DNA from 2 places in the Flavobacterium erigeronis genome. Region 2 is predicted to be linked to the other one. Evidence: riboswitches for the same ligand, from Rfam matches in the RefSeq annotation. Region 2 holds a riboswitch; the other holds the start of a gene.
What was found. A riboswitch is a leader RNA that binds a small molecule or an ion and turns the genes downstream of it on or off. The one in region 2 is predicted to bind cobalamin.
Positions count from the first base shown of each region.

Region 1 (11,609 bases), on a different contig from region 2:
ACCTGGCATTGGTCTGTTTTCTAAACTTTCATAATCTTTATTCAAAAGATTTAAAACCTGAAAACCTACTTTAAAAGAATCTAAAAACTTCAGATCATAATCGATTCCGATATTTGAAATCGTATAATCATTAATAATTTCATCAGGATTATTGTCGGCTCTTGTATAAACAAATCCGTTATAAAGAATTTGATAGTAAGCGCTTATTTTATTTCGAGAATAAGATAATGCTCCTGTGGCTTTATGAAACGGAACAAAAAAGATCTGATTTTTTGTCTCCTCATCTTGGGAAACTGTGTAAGCATACGTTGCATTTACGGCAAAAATGTTTTTGCCATAGCTTTTTTTCCATCCCAATAGCGTCTCGGTTCCGTAGCTGTTTACTTTATCTTGATTTTGTGGAGTCCAAATACCGCCTGAACCAGGAACCCATTGCAGCATATCGGTAATTTTCATGTAATAGAAATTCTGTGTCCAAGTCAGATTTTTAAATGTAAAGACATTGCCAATTTCTCCTTGATAAGAACTTTCGGGTTTTAAATCTGGATTTCCTCCTTGATCCCAATACAAATCATTGTAAGTCGGAATTCTGAAATTTCTAGAAATATTTAGTTTTAAATTGTACCAGTTGTTGAATTTATATGAAGAACCAATATTGAATAAAACAGGCGATTTGTAATTGCTAGTAAATTCTTTTCTAACGCCGAATTCGTTCTTCCAGTCAGCACCAATATCTTGTCTGATTAATAAAGCAGCCGAACTTATTTCTCGAATATGGCTTCCAAAACTGGTTCCGTAACCGTTTGTTCTGCTGTAATCAGCAATTGCGTTTATATGTGTTGATTTGAATAAATGATAATCGACATCCAACTTTGTGATCAAGTTTTCAGTTTTTCCGTAGGTAAAATATTTTGAAGCGTTATCTGCAAAATATTGGTAATTTTCGAAAATATAAGCTGTTTTGAAATTGGTTTTCAGTTTTCCGAAATTTCCATCATACTCCAATAAGTTTCGATTGAAACCATTTACATACTTACTTTTTGTTTCAGATTCTGTCACCAAAGAAGTATTACGATCCGTGTTTGAAGTCTGACTGTAAAATTTTAAAATATGATTTTCGTTGAATTTATATCCAGCATTGGCGCTTACTGTAATAATATCATATTGCCCGTTTTGGTTCCAGCGCTGTTCTCCTCTCCAAGTATATCGATTTAAATATTTGTAATCGTTTGTAGAGCTGTTTTTCGAAAGTCCGATTTGAGCACTCCATTTTTTATTAGAAATAGAAGTTTTATAATTAATCCCAATCGTATTAAAACTGCCGTAATCCAGTCTTAAATTATTCTCAAAACGATTAAAAAACAACAAATCATTATTTAAATGCACAGTTCCTCCAACGGCACCGCTTCCGTAAATCACACTTCCGCCACCAGCTTTTACACTTATCGAATTATAATCGGAACCTGAAATCGTATTAAAATCGGTACTTCCGTTCATTTGGGAATTAATATTTATTCCGTTCCAAATGACAGCTGTCTGAGAAGAAGTTGTTCCTCTGAAAGAAACTGTAGAAAGCATTCCGCGTCCGTATTCTTTAAAATATAAAGTCGAATTAAAGTTTAATAAATCGGTTAAAAGCGCTTCATTTTTGTTGATTATAGAATCATTTAATTTTAAAACAGACTGTGAAGCGGAGTAGGTTTTTAAATTTTTGTCTGAAACAAAAACTTCTTTAAGACTGGTAATAGAATCGCTCTGCGCCGAAATAATCTGGCACATTACAAATACACAAAAAGTAAAAAGTCTTTTTAAAGTCATAACTTCTACACTCTTTTTCCCGAGAGCTCGATAATTGTTACAAAGGCAGGTCTCCTGGCTTGCGTCTTGCTGTTTACCTTCCCATTCGCCTCGGCGGACAGTGGTTTGTAGTTAACAGCAAGCATTCGTTTGAACTTAGCTTACAGTTGCGGGTACAGCTCAAGAATTTACTTGATTCCCTTTTAATGTGTTTTTAAAAATTAGAACACAACCTTAATTTGCTGCAAAGATAAAGTTAAAAATATTGATTATTCAAATTTCTTTTGCGTTTCATGAAAAATTATAAATAATTTGCTCTAAAAATCAATTTTTATAACTTCTCCGAAATCCACTTTATTATTAAAGGCCTCTTTTAGCGGAAGCGAAGTTTGATGACATAAAATACTTCTGATGATTCCGGCGTGTGCAACAATGATGACAGGCTGATCTATTTTTGAGATTTTTTCAGATAAAAATTCTCCAACTCTTTTGTGCAATTCAACAAAAGATTCCCCGTTGGAAACTTTGATGTTTACAAAATCTTCCATCCACGGATTGAGTTGTTCGGGCGGAATTTCATTCCAAGTTTTCAATTCCCAATCTCCAAAATTCATTTCTTTTAAACGTTCGTCTTCTTGATAAGAAATGGTTTTAATATTGTTTTGAATGTGTTTAGCTAAAACCACACAACGCTTTAACGGACTAGTAAAAATAGCTGCTTCTGAAGGTAATTCTGAAATAATTCTATTAAAAATCTCATCAAACGGTTCAGCAATATCCACATCAGATTGTCCATAACAAATACCTTTTTCACAAATGGTTTCGGTGTGGCGAACTAAATAAATTTCCATAAAAATAAAATACTTAAGTAAAAGACCACTTCACAAACCTGCTGTGTGGCGCCAAGACAATCTCCAGTATATCCGTCGATCCATTTTTGAAAATATCGTGCAAGAAAATATCTTGTTATAAAAACGGGGATTATGGCTAAAAGGAATTTTAAATTAAAAGTGGAAAACACAATCAGTGGAATTAAACCAAAAAAGAAAGAACCAAAAACTTCTTTCCAAGTATATTGTTTGGCAATGGGTTTGCTTTTGCTCGAAGCATCTTCTCGAGAATATTCATGTGTAAAAATAATACTGATTGCCGCGAGACGACTCAAAGAATGAGCAGAAATAAATAAAAGGAAAATTTTTAAAACTGCTTCAGAATCGTAAACTTGAAATAGCAGAATAGATTCTGAAAGCAATTTGAATTTTAATAAAAAAAGTAAAACCAACCCGATTGCTCCATAAGCGCCAATGGAGCTGTCTTTCATAATAATCAAAATTTTTTCTTTGGTCCATCCTCCTCCAAAACCGTCACAGACATCTGCAAAACCGTCTTCGTGAAAAGCGCCTGTTGTCAGAACAGAAGCAATGATTGCTAATATTACGGCTGTTTCTGTAGAAAGAAAAAAGGCAAATACAGAATAAACAAAAAATGAAATACTACCAACAATCCATCCAATAAAAGGAAAATATCTTGTGGCTTTATTTAAATAATCTGGATGATGTGTAATGTTTTTTGGGCATGGAATTCTGGTGTAAAACATTAAACAGGTAAAGAAAATATGTAGTTCTTTTTTCATTTGATTATGATTAATTTCAATCAGTTTTGTCATTCTGAGGAACGAAGAATCGCACTAGGAACTCCACAAAGTGTAGCTTCAATCTTTGTCGATATGCGCGTGCGATTCTTCGTTCCTCAGAATGACAAAATTGCGAATAAATCTTGTTTAAGGAAAATATTTTATTTCCTACTAATCCCCGCGCTTTCAAAACTAGCCATTTCATTCAAAAAAGCCTCAGCCGATTTCAAAATAGGAAAAGCAACAGCGCATCCTGTGCCTTCTCCCAAACGTAAATCTAAATTTAAAATTGGTTTTGCTTCTAAATAATGTAATAATTGCGAATGTGCTTTTTCGGCAGAGCAGTGGCAAAAAACAGCGTTTTGCCTGATGTTCGGATTCATTTTATAAGCAATTAAATAAGCAACCGTACAAATAAAACCATCAACCAGAATCAACATTTTATTTTCAAAAGCTTCAAGCATACCGCCAGCCATTTGAAGAATTTCAAAACCTCCAAAAAAAGAAAGTTGAGATAGTATTTCGGCTTGACCAGAATAATTATCAATTGCTTTTTTGAGTAAATTTTGTTTCAGAATCAGTTTTTCGTTTTCAACTCCAGTTCCCTTTCCGATGCATTCTTCAATAGGAAAACCAGTTAAAAGGCTCATTAAAACAGAAGCGGTTGAAGTATTTCCAATTCCCATTTCTCCAAAGCCAATACAATTAGAGCCCGATTTTGCAATATTTTCGACAATCGATTTTCCTTTCTCGAAACACAATTGAACTTCAGCTTCGCTCATTGCAGGGACATGCAGAAAAGACTGCGTTCCTTTAGCAATTTTGGCATCGATTAATTTGGCATTTGTTGGGAAATCATAATTCACTCCAGCATCTACAATGGATAATTCGATGTTGTTTTGTTTGCAGAATACGTTTATGGCAGCGCCGCCTTCTAGAAAATTAGTCACCATTTGCCGCGTAACATCTTGTGGGTAGTCGCTTACGCCATGATTTGCAATTCCGTGATCAGCAGCAAAAACGACAATATTTGGCTTGGTAATTTTCGGATTCAAAGTTTCAAAAACCGATGCCATCTGAAAAGCCAAAGATTCTAAAGTGCCCAAAGAACCAACAGGTTTAGTTTTAGAATCTATTTTTTCTTGTAAAAGAGAATGAAAATCAGATTTATTCTGGATTTTGTTTTCTGATTTTAAATCCAAATCCGGAATAGCTATTGAATGAATTTCTTTAATTTCAGAACAAATAGGAGCTTCCGATTTTTGTTTCCAATGCAATTGCTGTAACATTGGTTGATTGTTATAATTAGTAGCTGGTTTTCCAATGCAGAAATAACCAAGCGGTTCTATATTTTCGGGTAAATCGAGGATTTTTTTAAACTGATAATAATTTAAAATCGAAACCCAGCCCATTCCGTAACCTTGTTCTGTAAGCGAAAGCCAGATATTCTGCGCCGCACAAACCGAACTAAATTTCACTGCTTCGTTGCTGCCAATAGTTCCAATTGTAAACTGATTTAAAACAGAACGGTCATAAGCAATTATAAGTCCGATTGGTGCTTCTTCGATTGCTTCTAGTTTCAGCGATCTGTAAAGTTCTTTTTGTTCTGGATTGTCGGTTAGTTCCTCCGCTTTTTTATTGTAATCTAAAAAGAGCTTTTTAATAGACGTTTTAACCTCATCCGATTTGATAAGATAATATCTTGTAGCATCAGTCAGTCCGACCGACGGAGCCCAATGTCCAGCTTGCAGTGCTTTCTGAATTACTTCGTCGGGCACTTCATCGGCAGTAAAATGTCGGGTGTCGCGGCGTGATTTTAAGATATCGTCTAGGTTGCTCATTTTAAATTCCAAAATTAAAAACATTCTAGTAAAGGTAAGGCTTAGCTTTGGAATTTGGAATTTAAAATTTGGAATTTTCTCCCTTTATTTTAACCGGAATTCCGGAAACCATCAACACAACCTGATCGGCGTTTGCGGCAATAAATTGATTCATCCAACCTTGAAGTTCAACAAATTTTCTTCCAATATGAGTTTCTGCATGAACACCCATTCCGATTTCATTTGTTACGATAATGATATTCGCATTTTCGTGTTTAGCAATTTCAAGGAATTCTTTTTTGGCTTCTTCTAAACTTAAAGCCACATCGTTTTTAGTGTCAACAAAAAAATTAGTCAGCCAAAGCGTTACGCAATCAATCAAGGCCGTTTTTCCAGAAAAATCAATTTCGCTTAAAAATTTCTCTTTTTCAATATTAGTCCAATGCTCGTCTCTTTCTTGCTGATGGCGATCAATTCGATTTTGAAAATCAGCGTCCCATTTTCTGGCAGTTGCAACATATAAAGGAGAATTAGAAAGTTCTAAAGCCAGTTTCTGAGCATAACTGCTTTTTCCAGAACGTTCGCCGCCGGTGATTAAGTAAATCATTTTGATTAATTATAAGTTTTGAATTATGAATTATGAGTTCTGCCAAGTTATAAATTAATTATCAAGGCCAACTCATAATTCATAATTTATAATTCATAATTACTTGTAAGGACAATGTCGGCAGTTATTTCCGCAGCAAGTTCCTCTTTTTAGATGAAACCAAGCTTTAAAAACATAATTGCCATTTTCAATATAATAATCGATTCCTTCAATTAAATTATCAGATTTAGGCAAAAACATAGCCTTATTATTAAGAGCCTTTTTGGGAGTTACAGTTTCGACATAAGCATCGATTTTATCTTCGCAAGCTTCCTTAAAGCAGGCGGGACAAAGACAATCGCCTCCGTCTGAAAGATTGAAAATAGGTGGGAAATCATTACACCAGCACTTATTTTCGGGTGAAGTGTCGCCGCAGGAAAAAGCAGTTTCACAACTGGAGCAGATTTTTGTTTTTGGTACATTCATCAAATAAAAGGCTATTTGTTTAAATTTGTAGGAATAAAGGTAAACAAAAAAAATAGAAATTGATTTACCTTTGTGACCACACAAAACATAAAACATGAAATATTTTTTCCATAAATTACAAGTCGTTTTTTTACTTTTTATTGTAATCAGCTGTAAAAAAAATGAAACGCAAGATACTGTAAAATCTATCGCTGCCAAAGAAAGTATCGAATTTGCATCGGGACTTTCCATTGTAAAAAACGAAGGTTATTCGATTGTGAAAGTTAGCAATCCATGGCCAAATGCTAAGGGAAAATTCACTTATATTTTAGAAGAAAAAGAGGCGCAAATTCCAGACAGTTTAAAAAAATATCCTTCTATAAAAGTTCCTCTAGAAACCATTGTGGTAACTTCAACAACCAATATTCCTTTTTTAGAAATGCTGGAAGTGGAGAATAAATTGGTCGGATTTCCGCATACTGATTATATTTCTTCTGAAAAAACCAGAGTATTAATTGATAAAGGTTCTGTGAAAAATGTTGGACAAAATGAAAAATTAAATATTGAACAATTGATAGAATTGTCACCCAATTTGATTGTTACTTTTGGTATTGATAACAATAATCCGATGCTGGATAATCTTAAAAAAAGCGGATTGAATGTGCTAATTCAAGGCGATTGGATGGAACAATCTCCGCTTGGAAAAGCTGAATGGATTAAACTTTACGGCGCTTTGTTTGGAAAAGAAGCTAAAGCGAAAGAGCTGTTTGATAAAATAGTAGACAGTTACAATCAAGCAAAAAAACTGGTTCATGAGAAACCTGCAACTTCAAAAGTTTTATATGGTACGATGTACGAAGATGTATGGTATGTTGCAAAAGGAAACAGCTGGGTTGCGCAGTTTATGAAAGATGCGAAATCTAATTATTTATGGGCTGATCTAGAGGGGACAGGAAGCGAAGGTTTGTCTTTTGAAAAAGTTTTGGACAAAGCAAAAGAGGCCAATGTATGGATTGCTTCGGGCTCTTTTAGAAGTTTGGACGAATTGCAAAAAGCAAATCCGCATTATGCTGAATTTGATGCTTTTAAAAATAAAAGTGTTTACAATTTTGAAGGAAAATTGGGAGCAACTGGAGGAACGGTTTATTATGAATTGGCGCCAAGCCGACCAGATTTGGTTTTGAAAGATTATATTAAGATTTTCCATCCTGATTTATTGACGAGCTACGAATTTACTTTTGCTTCTAAACTGAATTAATTTTGGTAAGTAAAACTCGAAATACCATTTTATTTGCCGTTTTGGCATTAAGTCTTTTAGTAATGTTTTTTGCCAGCATTAGTTTAGGATCGGTTACCATTCCGCTAAAAGATGTTTTTGCTAGTTTAACGGGAGGGCATGCGGCAAAATCAACTTGGGAATATATTATTATCAATTACCGTTTGCCAAAAGCGATCACTGCCGTTTTAGTCGGAACGGGACTTTCAATGAGCGGACTTTTGATGCAGACTTTATTTCGTAATCCGCTTGCGGGGCCTTATGTTTTAGGATTGAGTTCTGGCGCAAGTCTAGGCGTTGCTTTTGTGATTTTAGGAGCAGGATTTCTGCCTTCTTTTTTAAGCGTAATTGCATTGTCTTCTTACGGAATTGTTTTGGCATCAACATTAGGAAGCACATTAGTTCTTTTTCTAGTTTTAGTCGTTTCGCAACGTTTACGCGATACAATGGCAATTTTAATTGTCGGATTGATGTTTGGAAGTTTTACAACCGCCATTGTTAGTGTTTTGACTTATTTTAGCACCGCAGAACAGCTGCAGAAATTTACTTTCTGGTCTATGGGAAATCTCGGAAACCTTTCTTGGACTACTATTATAGTTTTGACATTCTGTGTTGGAATCGGATTGCTATTAAGTGCCAAAAGTATCAAACCTTTAAACGCATTGCTTCTTGGCGAAAACTATGCGAAAAGCATGGGATTAAATTTTAAACAGGCAAGGCTAATAATCATTTTCGCAACCAGCATTTTATCTGGAGCCATTACCGCATTTGCAGGACCAATTGCATTTGTTGGTTTAGCAGTTCCCCATATTGCAAAACTGACTTTTCAGACTAGTAATCATACCATATTATTCTGGAGCACTTTATTTTTCGGATCTATCATAATGCTGTTTTGTGATATTGTTTCGCAAATGCCAGGCTTTGATGTAACACTTCCAATAAATGCGGTCACTTCTATAATTGGCGCACCGGTTGTGGTTTGGCTTTTAGTTAGAAAAAGAAATATTTAATAAATTATTTGCCACAGATTACACAGATTAGCACAGATTTTTTAATCATTTTAATCCTTTAATCTATAGCAGAAGAAAAAACTTAGAACCTCAGTAACTTAGTACCTTAAAAATGAAAAACATCTTAACCACTTCAAATTTAAATATTGGATATAAATCCAAGAAAGGTGTTACGACTATTGCTGAGAATCTAAATCTAAATTTAGCTTCGGGGAAATTAATTACTTTAATAGGAGCAAACGGAATTGGAAAGTCAACGTTGCTGAGAACCATTACGGGAATTCAGAAACCTTTATCGGGAAATGTTTATTTGAATGAAAGAAAGATTTCTGATTATCAGCCTTTAGAATTGGCGCAGAATCTGAGTTTAGTTTTAACTGAAAAACTGCCGCCAAGTAATCTTTCTGTTTTCGAATTGGTCGCTTTAGGCCGCCAGCCGTATACTAATTGGGTAGATAAATTATCTGACGAAGATATTACGAAAGTTCAGGATGCAATGAGGCTAACTCAAATCGAACATTTGGCTTCAAAAAAGCATTTTCAGATTAGTGACGGACAATTACAGAAAGCTCTCATTGCACGAGCTTTGGCACAGGATACGCCATTAATCATTCTAGACGAACCCACAACACATCTTGATTTACTCCATAAAGTTTCGTTATTCAAACTATTGAAGAAACTGACTCAGGAAACACAAAAATGCATTTTATTTTCAACTCACGATATTGATTTAGCCATTCAGTTAAGCGACGAAATGATCATAATGACACCAGAAAATATTGTACAAGATCAACCTTGCAATTTAATTTCGAATGGAAGTTTCAGCAATTTATTCAAAGACGAATATATTTTTTTTGATGCTGAAAAAGGGAAGTTTATTGTGAGTTAGGAATTTTTTGTTGGCCTGCAAGGTTTTCGAAACCTTGTAGGTCTGAATTGCATTTACGAATTTTTAAACACCTACAAGGTTTCTAAAACCTTGCAGGAGTTCGAAACAGTTATTTCTTCAATCCAATTTGTCTTTTCGCTTCACCAATTACAAACGCAACCGAATTGGCAATATTAAAACTGCGAATAAGTTGTGACATCGGAATCGTTAAATGATTTTCGAATCTCTCCATAAACTCCTTGCTCAAGCCCACACTTTCTTTCCCAAAAACCAGCCAGTCGCCGTCTTGAAATTCGTTTTCCAAATAGGACTTTTCAGAGTGCGAACTCATTAAAAATACACGAGAATGATCTGGAATCTGTGCGATCCATTCTTCTACATTTTGATATTCGGTAACATCAAGATGCACCCAATAATCCAATCCCGAACGTTTCAGGTTTTTGTCGTTAATTACAAATCCGAACGGATGGACTAAATGAAGTCGGCTTTCTGTACCAACGCACAATCTTCCGATATTTCCGGTATTATTTGGTATTTCTGGTTCTACAAGAACTACGTTTAACATCTTTTTGAGTTATGAATTATGAATTATGAGTTATGAATTGAAATTATCTAATTATCAAATTGACACATTATCTAATTAATTATCTAATTCAAAATCGGAAACTTCACGCACTTCACCTGCTTTTAGGTTTTGCAAATATACGTTTCCTATTCGAACACGAACGAGACGCAACGTCGGAAAACCAACTGCAGCGGTCATTTTTCGCACTTGGCGAAATTTGCCTTCGCGAACTGTAATAGAAGCCCAAGAAGTCGGTCCGTGACGTTCGTCTCTGATTTTTTTTGCCCTAGGACCAAAATCAGGAATCTCGGTTACCATAGAAGCTTTACAGCGTTTGGTTTTGTATTTTCCGCCGTCAAGGCCAATTTCGACACCATTTTGCAATTTTTCAATGGCTTCGGGAGTAATTATGCCATCAACCTGAACATAATATTCTTTGTCTACTTTTTTGCTGCGAACCAATTCGCTCATATTGCCATCAGTCGTCAGCAAAAGCAAACCTTCAGAATCTTCATCTAAGCGACCGATTGCCATAGTTCCTTCAGGAAAATCATATAGTTCGCCCAAAAGCTTTTTCTTTCTTTTTAATTCATAAATAAATTGGCTTAAATAGCCGTAAGGTTTAAAAAGAATGAAGTGTCGGTGCATTTTTAATTTTTTTGCAAAGATAGTTCCTTTATTAAAATTAAATCCTATTGCGGTGTTTGTGATTTCATTTTTTTCAGCCATTGGTACACAAACCAAATTGCAGTGAAGCCAAATACAATAAATAATATGTTATAATAATCTTGAAAAAAGTCATGGAAATAACTTCCTATAAAAAGATATGCAGAAGCCATACAAAGTTTGATTAAGATAAATTCGGCGTTAGACCAGCTGGTTTTGATCGTAAAGAAATTCATAAGTCAGGATTTAGTTTAATTGTAAAATGTTGTAAATAAAGATAGTAAAATAAAAAGCAGATGGCAATTATAAAAGAAAAGCACTCTTAAGTCATAATTTTTTCAAAGTAAGAATTCGTAATATTATAAATTAAATTTAAAATGAAATTGTTATGGAAACGAATAATTTAGGAACCAAAAAGATAAACGGAACGCAGAAAAATATTGACGAATCTAAAGGAAAAAACGTTTCGCACGATGATGAATTAAAAGATGCAAAATTGAACAGAGAATTGATAACAGATAGAGACGGCGATAAAAAGATTGTCGAAAGAGCTAGAAATGAAAATGAAGATATTCATAAAGCTGTGCATCAAACCAATCCGGATAATCCAAATTCGAATCGTGGAGTAAAAACAGATGAAGAGGCTGAGAAAACCGTAGAGAATAAAGATCGCAACTCTGATATTACTGCAAACCGATATCCAAACTCGCATCCCGATAATCATAAGGATCGCGGGAATATGAAATTGGATGAAGACGAATAAGACAATACGAAATTTTCAGCAAAATCGAGTCAATTTAGTGTCAAATAACATAACATTAGCGGTAAGCGTTAATGTTATTGTAAACTCTTTTTAAAGCTTCGGTATCCCTTGAGTTCTTCGTAAATTAGAGGAATCAATT
Region 1 covers NZ_JBSKGP010000014.1:75,076-86,684, forward strand. The annotation lists gene ACWA1F_RS22885 (TonB-dependent receptor plug domain-containing protein) at 1-1,818, opposite strand, end outside; cobalamin riboswitch at 1,846-2,049, opposite strand; gene cobC (alpha-ribazole phosphatase) at 2,115-2,648, opposite strand; gene ACWA1F_RS22895 (adenosylcobinamide-GDP ribazoletransferase) at 2,633-3,430, opposite strand; gene cobT (nicotinate-nucleotide--dimethylbenzimidazole phosphoribosyltransferase) at 3,592-5,271, opposite strand; gene cobU (bifunctional adenosylcobinamide kinase/adenosylcobinamide-phosphate guanylyltransferase) at 5,333-5,857, opposite strand; gene ACWA1F_RS22910 (DUF5522 domain-containing protein) at 5,957-6,322, opposite strand; gene ACWA1F_RS22915 (ABC transporter substrate-binding protein) at 6,417-7,559, shown strand; gene ACWA1F_RS22920 (iron chelate uptake ABC transporter family permease subunit) at 7,562-8,587, shown strand; gene ACWA1F_RS22925 (ABC transporter ATP-binding protein) at 8,700-9,476, shown strand; gene ACWA1F_RS22930 (tRNA (cytidine(34)-2'-O)-methyltransferase) at 9,586-10,041, opposite strand; gene ACWA1F_RS22935 (pseudouridine synthase) at 10,117-10,689, opposite strand; gene ACWA1F_RS22940 (hypothetical protein) at 10,734-10,943, opposite strand; gene ACWA1F_RS22945 (hypothetical protein) at 11,096-11,470, shown strand.
Region 1: another riboswitch for cobalamin. It lies ahead of ACWA1F_RS22885 (TonB-dependent receptor plug domain-containing protein); the one in region 2 lies ahead of ACWA1F_RS08840 (TonB-dependent receptor).

Region 2 (11,609 bases):
TCAGATTCGGGTTTTTAGCAGTTTATTGATTCTTACTAAAAGTACGGCCGGACTCACAGGCTTGGCAATGAATTCGTTTGCTCCAATGTCAAAAGAATCAAGCTCGGTCTGCTCAACGCCCGAAGAAGTCAGGATAATGACAGGAATATCAGATTTAAGATTCTCTCTGACATGCTGCGTAATTTCCATTCCGCTCACACCTGGCATATTTATGTCGGTTAATATTAAGTCATAGTTTTCTTTTTCGATTGCTTCAAGAGCTTCTTTTCCGTCAGAAAACTGGTCAACATTAAATCCTTTCGACTCTAAGAAAAAAGATAATGATTTGCGTAGGATATCATTATCTTCGGCTACAATAATTCTCATTTTTTATTTTTTTATCTGGGGACATTTAAAATTATAACGTCATATATTGTAAAGCTATTGCTTATTTCCCTTATATCATAGCTCTTTTAAAATTTTAACGACTTCATCAATTCCACAGCTGAAAATATTCATTTTATCTAATGTTTCGGCTGTAAATTTTCCTTTCAAGGCTTCTTCTTCAATAATGGTAAGACAGTCGCTCAAATCATTTAGCATAAAAATATCCATACTTGATTTCATATTATGCGCCAGTTTTTTGACATTTTCATAATCGGTATTTTTAAAAGCTTCTGCCAACTGCGCCGACTGATTCGGAATTTTTTCAACAAAAAGATCGATCATATCTTTTTTAAATTCAGGATCTCCGCATGCCATTTCGTCCAAAAAAGACATATCCAAAATTCTTTTCTGGTGCGCATCGCTATCTGGCGTCATTACGGTTTTTATAGCTTTTAAAAGAACCGACTGTTTAAACGGTTTTGGCACATAAGCATTCATTCCAACTTTGTAGCAACGCTCCTGCTCTCCCACTAAAGAATGCGCCGTCATCGCAATGATCGGAATATTCGAATTCAGCTCATTTCTAATGTATTCTGTGGTTTGATAACCGTCTTTAATAGGCATTTGCAAGTCCATTAAAACCAGATCATATTCGTTTTTAGATAAAAGTTCGATGCCTTCTTCTCCATTTTGCGCAATATCCAAATCAAACCCAAAATTATTAATTACGCTTTTTGCGAGCTTTTGGTTTAAAACATTGTCTTCGCAAAGCAAAATTTTAAGGTTCCCTAAATCATTTTTAGAAACTGTTTTTACAACTGTCTCCTCAGAATCTGTTTTTTTATACGAAAGAACAAAGAAAAACTCAGAACCACGGTTTAAAGTACTTTTTACATGAACTTCTCCTTTTTGAAGTTCAACAAGCTGTTTTACAATATTAAGACCGAGTCCCGTACCGCCAAATTTTCGTGTTGTACTTTCTTCGCCCTGAGTAAAACGTTCAAAAATAGTTTCGAGTTTATCTTTTGGAATTCCGATTCCAGTATCTTTTACGGAGAATTTAAGCGAATAATCTTCTTCCGTTTCATCAATTTTCTTTACAGAAACGGTTACTTCTCCTTCACTTGTAAATTTGAGCGAATTGCCAATAAGGTTTACCAATATCTGATTCAACCTCCCTTGATCGCCAATTACCATATCGGGCATTTCGGCATCCAAAAACAGATTAAATTCTACATCTTTCTGTGCTTTTACTTTCAGTAAATTGTAAACGTGTTTGAGGGTTTTCTTCAGATTAAAACGCTCGCTCTCAATAGATAAATTTCCTGATTCCATTTTAGAAAGATCCAAGATATCATTTACAATCAGAAGTAAATTTTCGCTTGCAATCTGCACACTTTCAATATAATCTCGCTGTGTATCATCGAGTTCTGTCTGCGCAAGTAAATCTGTAAAACCAGTAATTGCATTTAAAGGCGTTCTGATTTCGTGACTCATATTGGCCAAAAAACTGTCTCTTGCCAAAACAGCACGTTCTGCAATTTTTCTCTGAACATAAAGCTGATTGTTTTTTGTGCCTAATTCCAATTGCGCGATAACGTGTTTGGCAATAATAGAAAGCGCATTTCGCTGATTTTCATTCAGTTCTTTAACTACGTGATCAATCGCACATAAAGTTCCGATGTTATAACCATCTGGCGTTGTAAGCGGAACTCCTGCATAAAATCGCACATTAAAACCTCCGGTAACATTGGGATCGTCTTTAAAACGATCGTTTAAATGTGTATCGTTTATCTCTACAATTTTGGTATCTAAAATAGTATAATTACAGAAAGTGATTTCTCGAGGAACCTCAGAAACGCCTATTCCAATCTCCGATTTAAACCACTGTCTGTCTTCATCAATAAAAGAAATATGGGCAATTGGCACACCACAGATATATGAAACTAGTCTTGTGGCATCATCAAAAGCATCATCAGGAAGTGTATCGAGTATATTATAACGTTTAAGGGCAGCTAAACGTTGAAGTTCGTTTTCTGGAATGGGGTAATTCTTATTCATTTTTAAGGCGGTAAAGTGCATAAAGATAAGGCAAAATTAGTCTAAAACTCTTGCTTGACCGCGTTTTTATGTTTTTTTTTAGTCCCTAGTTTTTTAGTCCTAAGTCCCTAGTCTTTTGACTATGTAGACTGACTAAATATTAAAAACTAGCACTAAGGACTAAACGACTAAAGCTCTAAAATCCTCTTAAGTTCTAGCGTTGTATTTCCATCTGAAAGTACTTTTGGCGCTTTTACTAATTTTTCGGCTAAAAAAGCTGTAGTAATGGGTTTTAGATTTTTAAAAAGTCCGATTGTGTTTAGTGCTTTAATGATTTTTATAGAAATCTTTTCGCCCCAGCGATCTGAATTTTCGCGAATAAGCGGTCCAGGTCTAAAAACAATATATTGAGGAAAATGGAGTCCTTGAAGATGCTCTTCCAGTTTTCCTTTCATCATCGAATAAAAAACACTGCTTTTCGCGGAAGCGCCATACGAAGAAACCAAAACCAAAGAATGCACGTTGTTTTGTTTGGCAGCAGCAGCAAATTCGGCTGGAATATCAAAATCGATTTTCCACTGTTTTTCTTTTGAACCTGCGTCTTTTAAAGTTGTTCCAATACATGAAAAAAGAACATCTCCTGTAATTAAATTTTGAAATGAATTCACATCTGAAAAATCGACAACATGTTCTGTCAATTTGGGATGCGATTTTCCTGTTGAACGTCTTACAAAGATGGAAACTGCTTCGTAATCATTACTTTCTAAAAGCAGATTAACTAATTCTTTTCCCGTTGCGCCTGTCGCTCCAATTACCAATGCTTTCATAATAAAGGATTTATTAATAGTAAATATAAGGCTTTGTTTGAAATAATTTTTAATAGAAGTTGCTGATAGTTATGATCTCCAAAATCTGCTAGATCTGCGAGAGTAATTTTTCTCCCGCAGATCTAGCAGATCTTGCAGATTATCTTTTATTCTAAATATTATTGGAAAAGTAAAAGCAAAAAAAACTCTTTACTACAGAAGCAAAGAGGTTTAGTTTAAAAATTTTCTAATTTTCTAATTTTCTAATTTTCTAATTTTCTAATTTTTAATAAACTTCTGCGTATAAGTCGCTTTATCCGTCACAATGTTAATGATATAAAAACCTTTAGCAAAATTGCTTACGTCGATTTGGCTGTTATTTAACCGCGTACTAATCGTTCTTCCTGTCACATCATAGATCACAACATTTTTGATTTCGTCTTCTGTGCTTATGTTCAGATAATTTGATACTGGATTTGGATAAATTGACAATTGTACTTTCGTGAATTCATCTCTTCCTAGAACAGACGTATCAACTGAGATCGATTTTTCGACCACTTTTCCATTCGAATTAAAACTGATTACAACGGTTGCAGTTCCACCATTTTTTGGCGTTAGAATTAATTCTTCGTTCGCATTAATTTCTGCTGAAACAATATTGCTATCACTATTTGATTTTATTGTTTTTACGATCGCTGCCGATAAATTGTCTTCATCTGAAACGACTGTTTTCAAATCAATAATCGTCGGACTTCCCGTTGAAACTTGCGAAGGCAAAATTGAATTGACAACTGGCGCTGCGTTATCTGGAAACACTGCCATTGCTGGAAACCAGTAATAATCGTTTAGGACTTTTGTGTCGATTAATTTCCCCGTGGTATCATAAGTATGAATCCAGTTTTTCTGATAATGAAAACTAAATCCGCTTTCTGTTGTGTTTACAATTAAATTCCCCGAAACTGGATCAATTCGTAATCCTGCACCATACAAAATTTGCTTGTAAGTTCCTGTTTGTCCAGGAAGTGTAGCAAAATTTTCGTTGAATGTTTTTGTCACAATATCAAATCGTATAATCTTTGTGCCTGCCACAAAACTGCTTACGTTATTATTCCAATACAACGCATTTTCTGTATTGCTGTAAGTAAAACTTCCCGCGTTCCAAGCGCCCCAAGAACCTAAATATTTAGTTGTTGGAATAGCATAAACTGTTGTGTCAAAAGTCAGTGGATTAATATTGATCAATTTCTGTTCTTGAATTCCCCAAACACTACCGTCTTTGGCCTGTGTAACCGAATGAAACGCGCCAGAAATGGTTTTTATAACCGTATTTGTTTTAGGATCAATAACCAAAATTCCGGCACTTTGTTTTACAGCAAAAACATATTGCGAAGTACGAATCATATTTCCAATTTGTCCCGCATATTGGCTTCCTCCGCCTGTTGTTGGTATCAGGCTTCCCACTTTCATATTTTCAATATCAAAAAGATAAACACCGTTTGAAGCGCCTATGTAACCTGTTTTTTCGTCTATACCCACAAAAGAGCGTCCGTCTCCTCCTCCAATAGTTTCAAATGAAGCAATTTTTTTCATCGTTTTTGCATCGGCAACAACCAATCTTCCACCTGGAATGTACTGCGTATCTCCGCCATCTTTTTCTTGCTTGGAAACAAAATAAAATTTATCTCCATAAATAGTTCCGTATGGTGTAGTCGCACCAAAAGTATGATTGTCATTAGCTTCACTATATACTCTGTAATGAACGTTTCCGTTAGCATCAATAAAATTTACAGATCCATTCACGTGCCCGAACCAATCTTCATTTACCATAAAATAGCCTTTAGTAAAATCTATCGTTTTAGAATAAGTAGCAACTGGAGTAAAAGTTGTGGCAAGATCAGCTGGCTGCATACCTGGATTAAAATTCCAAACATCCCAAGAACCGTTTTGCAATTCGCGAGAAGAAGCTCCTAAGCCAGAATAGCCAAAATCGCTATCAGTTGGATCTTTAACCCAATACGACCAATATCCAGTAGTCCATCCTGACTGCCAGTGATCATTGGTATCGATAACCGTATAAGAATCAAAATCGTAAGCAGACGTATTAATTATACCATCAAAAGGATAAAAAGGAAAGGTTTTATCAATGCCTTTATAGAGTCCGTTTGTGCCTGCTCCGTCCAAATCGAATCCAAAACCTCCAATCGCAGATCCGAATTGAGTGCCTTGTAAAAGCAAGGTAAAAAAGCGGGGATCAGCTTTTGCAATGGCTTTAATCATATCTTCGCCCGTTGCTGTTCCATCCCATTTAAATCCCCAAACCAAAGCATCCGAAGTTTTATTGTCATTCCATTGTACCACAAATGCCGCATGATTCGCGCCTGTTCCTACCCAAAATTGAATATCATCAAAAGTGATAGCATTGGCTGTTTGTGCTTTTAATTGTTTTTGCGTTACCGATTTTAATTTCAAATCGTTTCTAGGAACGCCTTGAACTTTTATCTGCGCATTGGTTAGAAACGCAAAGAATAGCATGAGTACTATTAAGTAGTTTTTCTTCATAATTTATTTGTTTAAAATGTTGTGTTAATGTGTTTTTATTTTTTTTTAAAACACATAGAAACATAGTGTTTATGTTTTCACTACAACTTTGTCAAAGTTTCAAACTTTGACAAAGTTTAACCGTGTAATTCAGCATAATTGCTATGTGTTTTCAAGCAAAGTGAAACGCTTTTTATTAAGTTTCAAAATCTATGTTTCTATGTGTTTTAAAAAATTAATTAAGATGCAAATCATAAGCTCCAGAAACCTCCGTAGAAACTTCGCCCAACCAGCCCGCTTCCTGATTGATTGCGGTGTAGACTTTTACAAAATCAATTCCTGGAAGTTTGACATATTTTCCGTTTTTATCTACCGCCCAAGCAATATCAATATTCGAAGCTTCGTCATTATTTGGAGCATTATCGGCGTAACCAAATTCAAACGATTTGCCAACCCAATACGAACCTTCTCCACTTTGGTCGTAGAAATTATCAGCTATTCTAGTTCCTTTTAAAGTATAAGAAGCATTGGCAATCCAAAGTGGATAATAATTCTGGTCGTGAAATACATTTTGGACTTTAAAACCTGATTTTCCAGCATTATCCTGCCATTTGATGTATTCGTTATCAACCTGCCAAAATTCAGTTCCAGCCACTGGCGATTTGCTCGCATCAGGCTTGAAATAAGTGATTTCGTAGTTTTTTATAGTCGTGTTTTTAAAATATTCACTGCCTGCGATTTCGTACCATTCGTCTTCGTCTGGTTTTCCGTTTTTGTTTTTGTCGTACGCGACCATAATAATTCCTGCTTCGCAAGATCCTGAACGCGCTTCGTTGGCTTCATTTCCCCAAAAAGCATTTCCTAAAATCTTAAAATCACGACCTTCCATATTCGGAATCGTATGGTCAAAACCAAAAACTACATAACCGCCAAAACCTCCTAATGAAATCATAGTCGTATTAGAACCAGCAATTGCTTTTTTAGCCGCAGAAATCATATTGGCTTCAGTATTTCCTTCTGTATATTGTGGAATTCCGTTGGTGAACTGCCCGACAGCAGGACGAAAATCAAATACATTAGAAATATATTTACTGTACGTTCCTGTTTCTTTTACAACATTAATGGACGAATTGTACACTTTAGTTTCTCCATTAATTTCTACTTTTAAAGTCAATGGATAATTTTTCTGGTACGGACTAATAAAATCCAATTCTACATTATCTGAAATAATCGAATCTTTAATACTCCAAGTCAGTTTTGCAGTGCTTGGAAGAATCGTCGCAATATTCAGCACTTTAAATCGATCAATTGTATACGATTCTTTCAGTACTTCTGCGGGAAGCAAATCTCCTTCATCGTTATCTTTACTGCAGGCTGCCAATCCTAAAAATAGAATTAGAGACAAAACAATTTTTAAAAGGTTTTTATTCATTGTTTTTAATGTTTATTTTTTAGTGATAAAAGCAATATGAGCTGGAATATTCCCAGCGGTCGTTTTCCATTTTAATTTTCCGTCGGGCGTAAAACAGTAGATATAACCGGTTACAACATAGTTTTGAGCGTCAGTAATGTAGATTTCTTTGCTTTCTGGATTCACTTGAAGTCCGTACGGAATCATGATTTTTTTGTCTGTTCCGTCGGTAATAATCTGGTTTGTAATTACTTTTTTGGTTTTCGTGTCCAAAATTCCGTAACTCACTTTATTCGAGCCCGACAGATAACTCCAAGAAACGCTATAGTAATACAGTAAATCATCAACAAGACAAGTTCCAGAAACCGGAATATCGAGCTGCATTTTCTTTTCATCTGTCTTCGTATCAATCACAAAAAGGTTCGATGGCGTGTTGTAGTAATCGCCTCGTGAACTCACATAAATATCGCCTCGGCTGTCAATCTGCATGCTGTACAGATTAATACCAACATCTATTTTTTTAATTTCTGTAAACGTTTCCAAATCAATTACCGAAACCGTTCTGTCGTAATTCGGAACTCGATAACCGCCAGAATTGGCAACATACAATTTTCCGTTGTGAACGACCATTTGCTCTGGCTGATAGCCAACGGTCACTTTTCTTTTTATTTCTAAAGAAGTCGTGTCAATTTCGGCAACAAAACCGATTTCAGCATTCGGATTGATAGCAACAGGTCCTGAATACGAACTCACATACGCTTTGTCTTTATAAAAAGCCACATAACGGCAGTTCGGAATATCGATTTTCTTAATGCGTTTTGCCGTCCATTTTTCTAAAACTTCTACTTTGTTTGAGCAATTAATGACAGCGTATACTTTGTTTCCGTAGATTTTAATATCATTTCCAACATCTCCCAATTCCTTTACAACAGCAGGATTTCTTTCTGAATACACATCTGTCTTATAATTTCCTGTTCTGTAATTAAAAACGTCCAGACTTGCACGGTTCATTCCCATATTTCCTTCGTTGAGCAAGTAAAATCCTTCAATCTTACCCTCGCTTCTTGGCGCCGCAACACTAACATCCGAAGAAAGAAATATCGTTTCGTCTTCGCGGCAGGAAACCAAAGAAATGGCTATGCTTAAACCAAATACTATTTTTAAAATCGTCCTTTTCATAACTCAAAACTGATTATAAATTTGAATGTTCTTCCCGGCATCGGATAATTGTAAATCACTTCGTACTGCTGATTAAAAGCATTGTTGACTTCAATCGCTCCGTTCAATTTGTGATTTTTGAATGCGAAAGATTTCTGAACCGCCAAATCGTGCGTGTACCAAGGCTGAACTTCATTCACTTTAATATTATTGACATTTCCATTATAGCGTTTTCCAACATAAATAAAACTGTAATTGAAGTTCCAAGATTCGTAACCCGCATTTAGAATTCCAGATCCGCTGTGCCAAGGCGTGTACGGAATCTGATCGCCGTAAGACGACATTTCTAAACCAACAAACTTTGTAAAATCCTGACTTTGAGAATACGTATACGTCAGATTTGCGGTTAGGTTTACTTTATCAATATGAGTAGCCATATTCAAAACCGTTTCAATTCCTTTTCCTTTTACCTGACCAATATTCGTCATCATCCAGCGAAATAAATTTCCCGTTGGCGCTGCCACAATTTTATCTTTTGTATTGGTATAATAAGCGTCTGCCTGAATAGATAATCTGTCTAAAAAACTTTCTTTCACTAAGAAATTATAAGCAAAACCAACATCGTACTGATTCATATATTCTGGCCTCAAAGTGCTTGAACCGACCATGGTGTAATACAAATCATTGAAAGTTGGCATTCTAAAAATTCGTTTAGCGAATGCTCTTAAATTGAAATCGTATTTTTTGAAAGGCGTATAACCTAGAAATAACGCGGGAGTAAACTCGGTTTTATTCGGAGCTTTAGCATTGTACTTGACCTCTTCGATAACGCGGGTTGTGAGTACATTTCCTAAAACTTTAAAACCTTCATATCGGTAAGAAGTCGCAAGAGAAACCAATGCCGTATAACGCTGAGGAAAAGAAAATTGCGTTTGGATTCCTCTTCTCGTCGCGTTTAATTTATTGTATTGAAAATCGGTTGAAAGCGAAACATCCCAAGTGGGTAAAATGCTATACATATTCACTGCCGAAAAATAGGCTTCCTGCTGATAATAACTATCGTCAGATTGCGCGCCTTCAGTTACCGTTTCTCCTAAAACATTGGTCGTATCTCTAGCAATGTAATGGGTATAATCGTAAGCAAATTTTCCTTTTAGCTGTAATTTGTACTTTTCTGAAACGTCTTTTATTAAAGAAGCCTGAGAAAAGAAATTCTTGTCGAATTGGCGAAAACCATCACGAAACTTATTTTCGACAATAGCGCCTGGAGCGCCTCTTTCTGAATCATAATAATATACTTTGGCATCCCAAACGCCTTTATTTATTTTGCCAAAAACACCCGATTCAAATCTAAAAGCTTCAATATCGCTGTTCCATCGTGTTGCTGTGGTATCGTAAGCAACGCTGCCGTCTTGATTTTTTCTTTTGTATCGAAATTTATACTGCCCGTTTGATTTGATGTATTCTGAACTGACACTCATACTGACTTTGTCACTCAGTTTTTGTTCCCATCTAAAAGAAGGATCATGATAATCAATCGACATGGTTTTGTAGCGAACCAGCAGATTGGTTTTCTTATTATTGGAAAAAGAAGGTCGTTTGGTGAGTAAATAAATCGTTGAAGCTGACGCGAAATCTTTGGCAGACTGAAAAATTTCGCTTTTCTGACCATTGTACATCGTGAGAGATTCCATGTCGTCAAGCGAATATTTTCCTAGATCGGTTACGCCGTTTTGCGCATTTCCTAGCTGAATTCCGTCATAAAAAACGCCGACATGATGCGTTCCCATATTACGGACGTCAACCGTTTTGAGTCCGCCAACTCCTCCATAATCTTTAATTTGAGTTCCCGCAAAATAGCGAAGTGCATCGGCAACATTATGAGCCGACAGGTTTTCGAGCAGAACGCCCGAAAGACTTTGTACCGGAATGACTTCCTGATACGGTTTTCCCTTTAAAATAACTTCTTTTAAAACCCGCGAACTATCCGTCACCGCTTGAGAATGAAGCAAAAAAGGAACAATTAGTAAAAAAATAAAAAGTAAAGTTTTCTTCAAATTATACATCACGATTTTATTAAATAAACTTTACGTGATGCAATAATTACAAAAACATAGAAACAGGCCTACTATCCTAAATAGCAGGTCATTATCTTGTCATCAACTTCATACCACGAAAGTTTTAAACTATGTGATCGTGGCAGGTCTCCTGACTTATTCCATCTTTAAACGGCCTTCTCATTCACCGCGGCGAACAATGGCATTAGTAATGTTTAAGGACTTATATAGAACTTACAGTAGCGGGTCTGTTCAGGATTTACACCTGATTCCCTTTTAACTGCTTTTTATGAATTGAAAAAGCAGACCAAAATCTGGCGCAAAGATATAATTATCTTTTATAAATGTAAATTGGAAAGATTTTAAAGGCTATATTTTTTTGTTTCTTCTAAAATTGACCGCATTAAAGGAGTAAGAAACCATCAAATAGCTCCAATATGATAATTGGTTTACATCTTGTATTTTTGGAAGATTTATCATGGAATCTGTTGCTTTGTAAAATGAAAATGCTGCATTAATTTCCAGTTCTTTAATAGGAGCATATTTCATTGAAATATCATTTTCAAATCCTAAAAATCTTGACATTTCCTGATTTAAATTGTTTTTTAAAGGATATTGCGTATAAAAAAGATGAAAATCGGAACGAAGTGATAATTTTGAATTTATCTGAAACGAATAAAATAAGTACGGATTTACAAGACCTTTACCGCCAACATCAGCAGGAAAACGGGTAAAAACATTCATGTTTCCATTAAATTTCCAAGTAACTCCATACAAAACATCAAAGTCATCTGAGTGTTGTGCATTTAAGTTGGAGCTGCTTCCGCTAATGATTTCTGCTCCTAAACGCAAAGTAGATTTTTGCAAAGACCATTTTATTTCTGGTTGGAAATAATAGGCAAACAAATGCTGTCCTTTTTGATTTTGACCAAATTGAAAATAACTATTTAAAGTATAGTACCATTGTCTCTTTCTAAATTCAATTCTTCCTCCAGTTGTTGCGCGAGTATAAAGTGTTTCTGAATTTGATTTTTCTAAAAAATCAACGGTATTTATGGAATTAAAAGCAAAATTTGGATTCACATTATAACTGAAATTATACACCAGCAAATACTTATATTTATTGGACGCTACAGGCGAATAAGCAGATTCAAAACTGGTATTGTATTTTCTGGTAAAAAGAAAAAATAAATCGTTGGCAAAATGTTTACCATATTTCATAATTCGAATTCC
Region 2 covers NZ_JBSKGP010000003.1:516,756-528,364, forward strand. The annotation lists gene ACWA1F_RS08805 (tetratricopeptide repeat protein) at 1-1, opposite strand, end outside; gene ACWA1F_RS08810 (response regulator transcription factor) at 1-366, opposite strand; gene ACWA1F_RS08815 (GAF domain-containing hybrid sensor histidine kinase/response regulator) at 442-2,427, opposite strand; gene ACWA1F_RS08820 (NAD(P)H-binding protein) at 2,595-3,233, opposite strand; gene ACWA1F_RS08825 (DUF5074 domain-containing protein) at 3,492-5,771, opposite strand; gene ACWA1F_RS08830 (cell surface protein) at 5,986-7,182, opposite strand; gene ACWA1F_RS08835 (DUF5074 domain-containing protein) at 7,195-8,340, opposite strand; gene ACWA1F_RS08840 (TonB-dependent receptor) at 8,337-10,385, opposite strand; cobalamin riboswitch at 10,501-10,703, opposite strand; gene ACWA1F_RS08845 (alginate export family protein) at 10,746-11,609, opposite strand, start outside.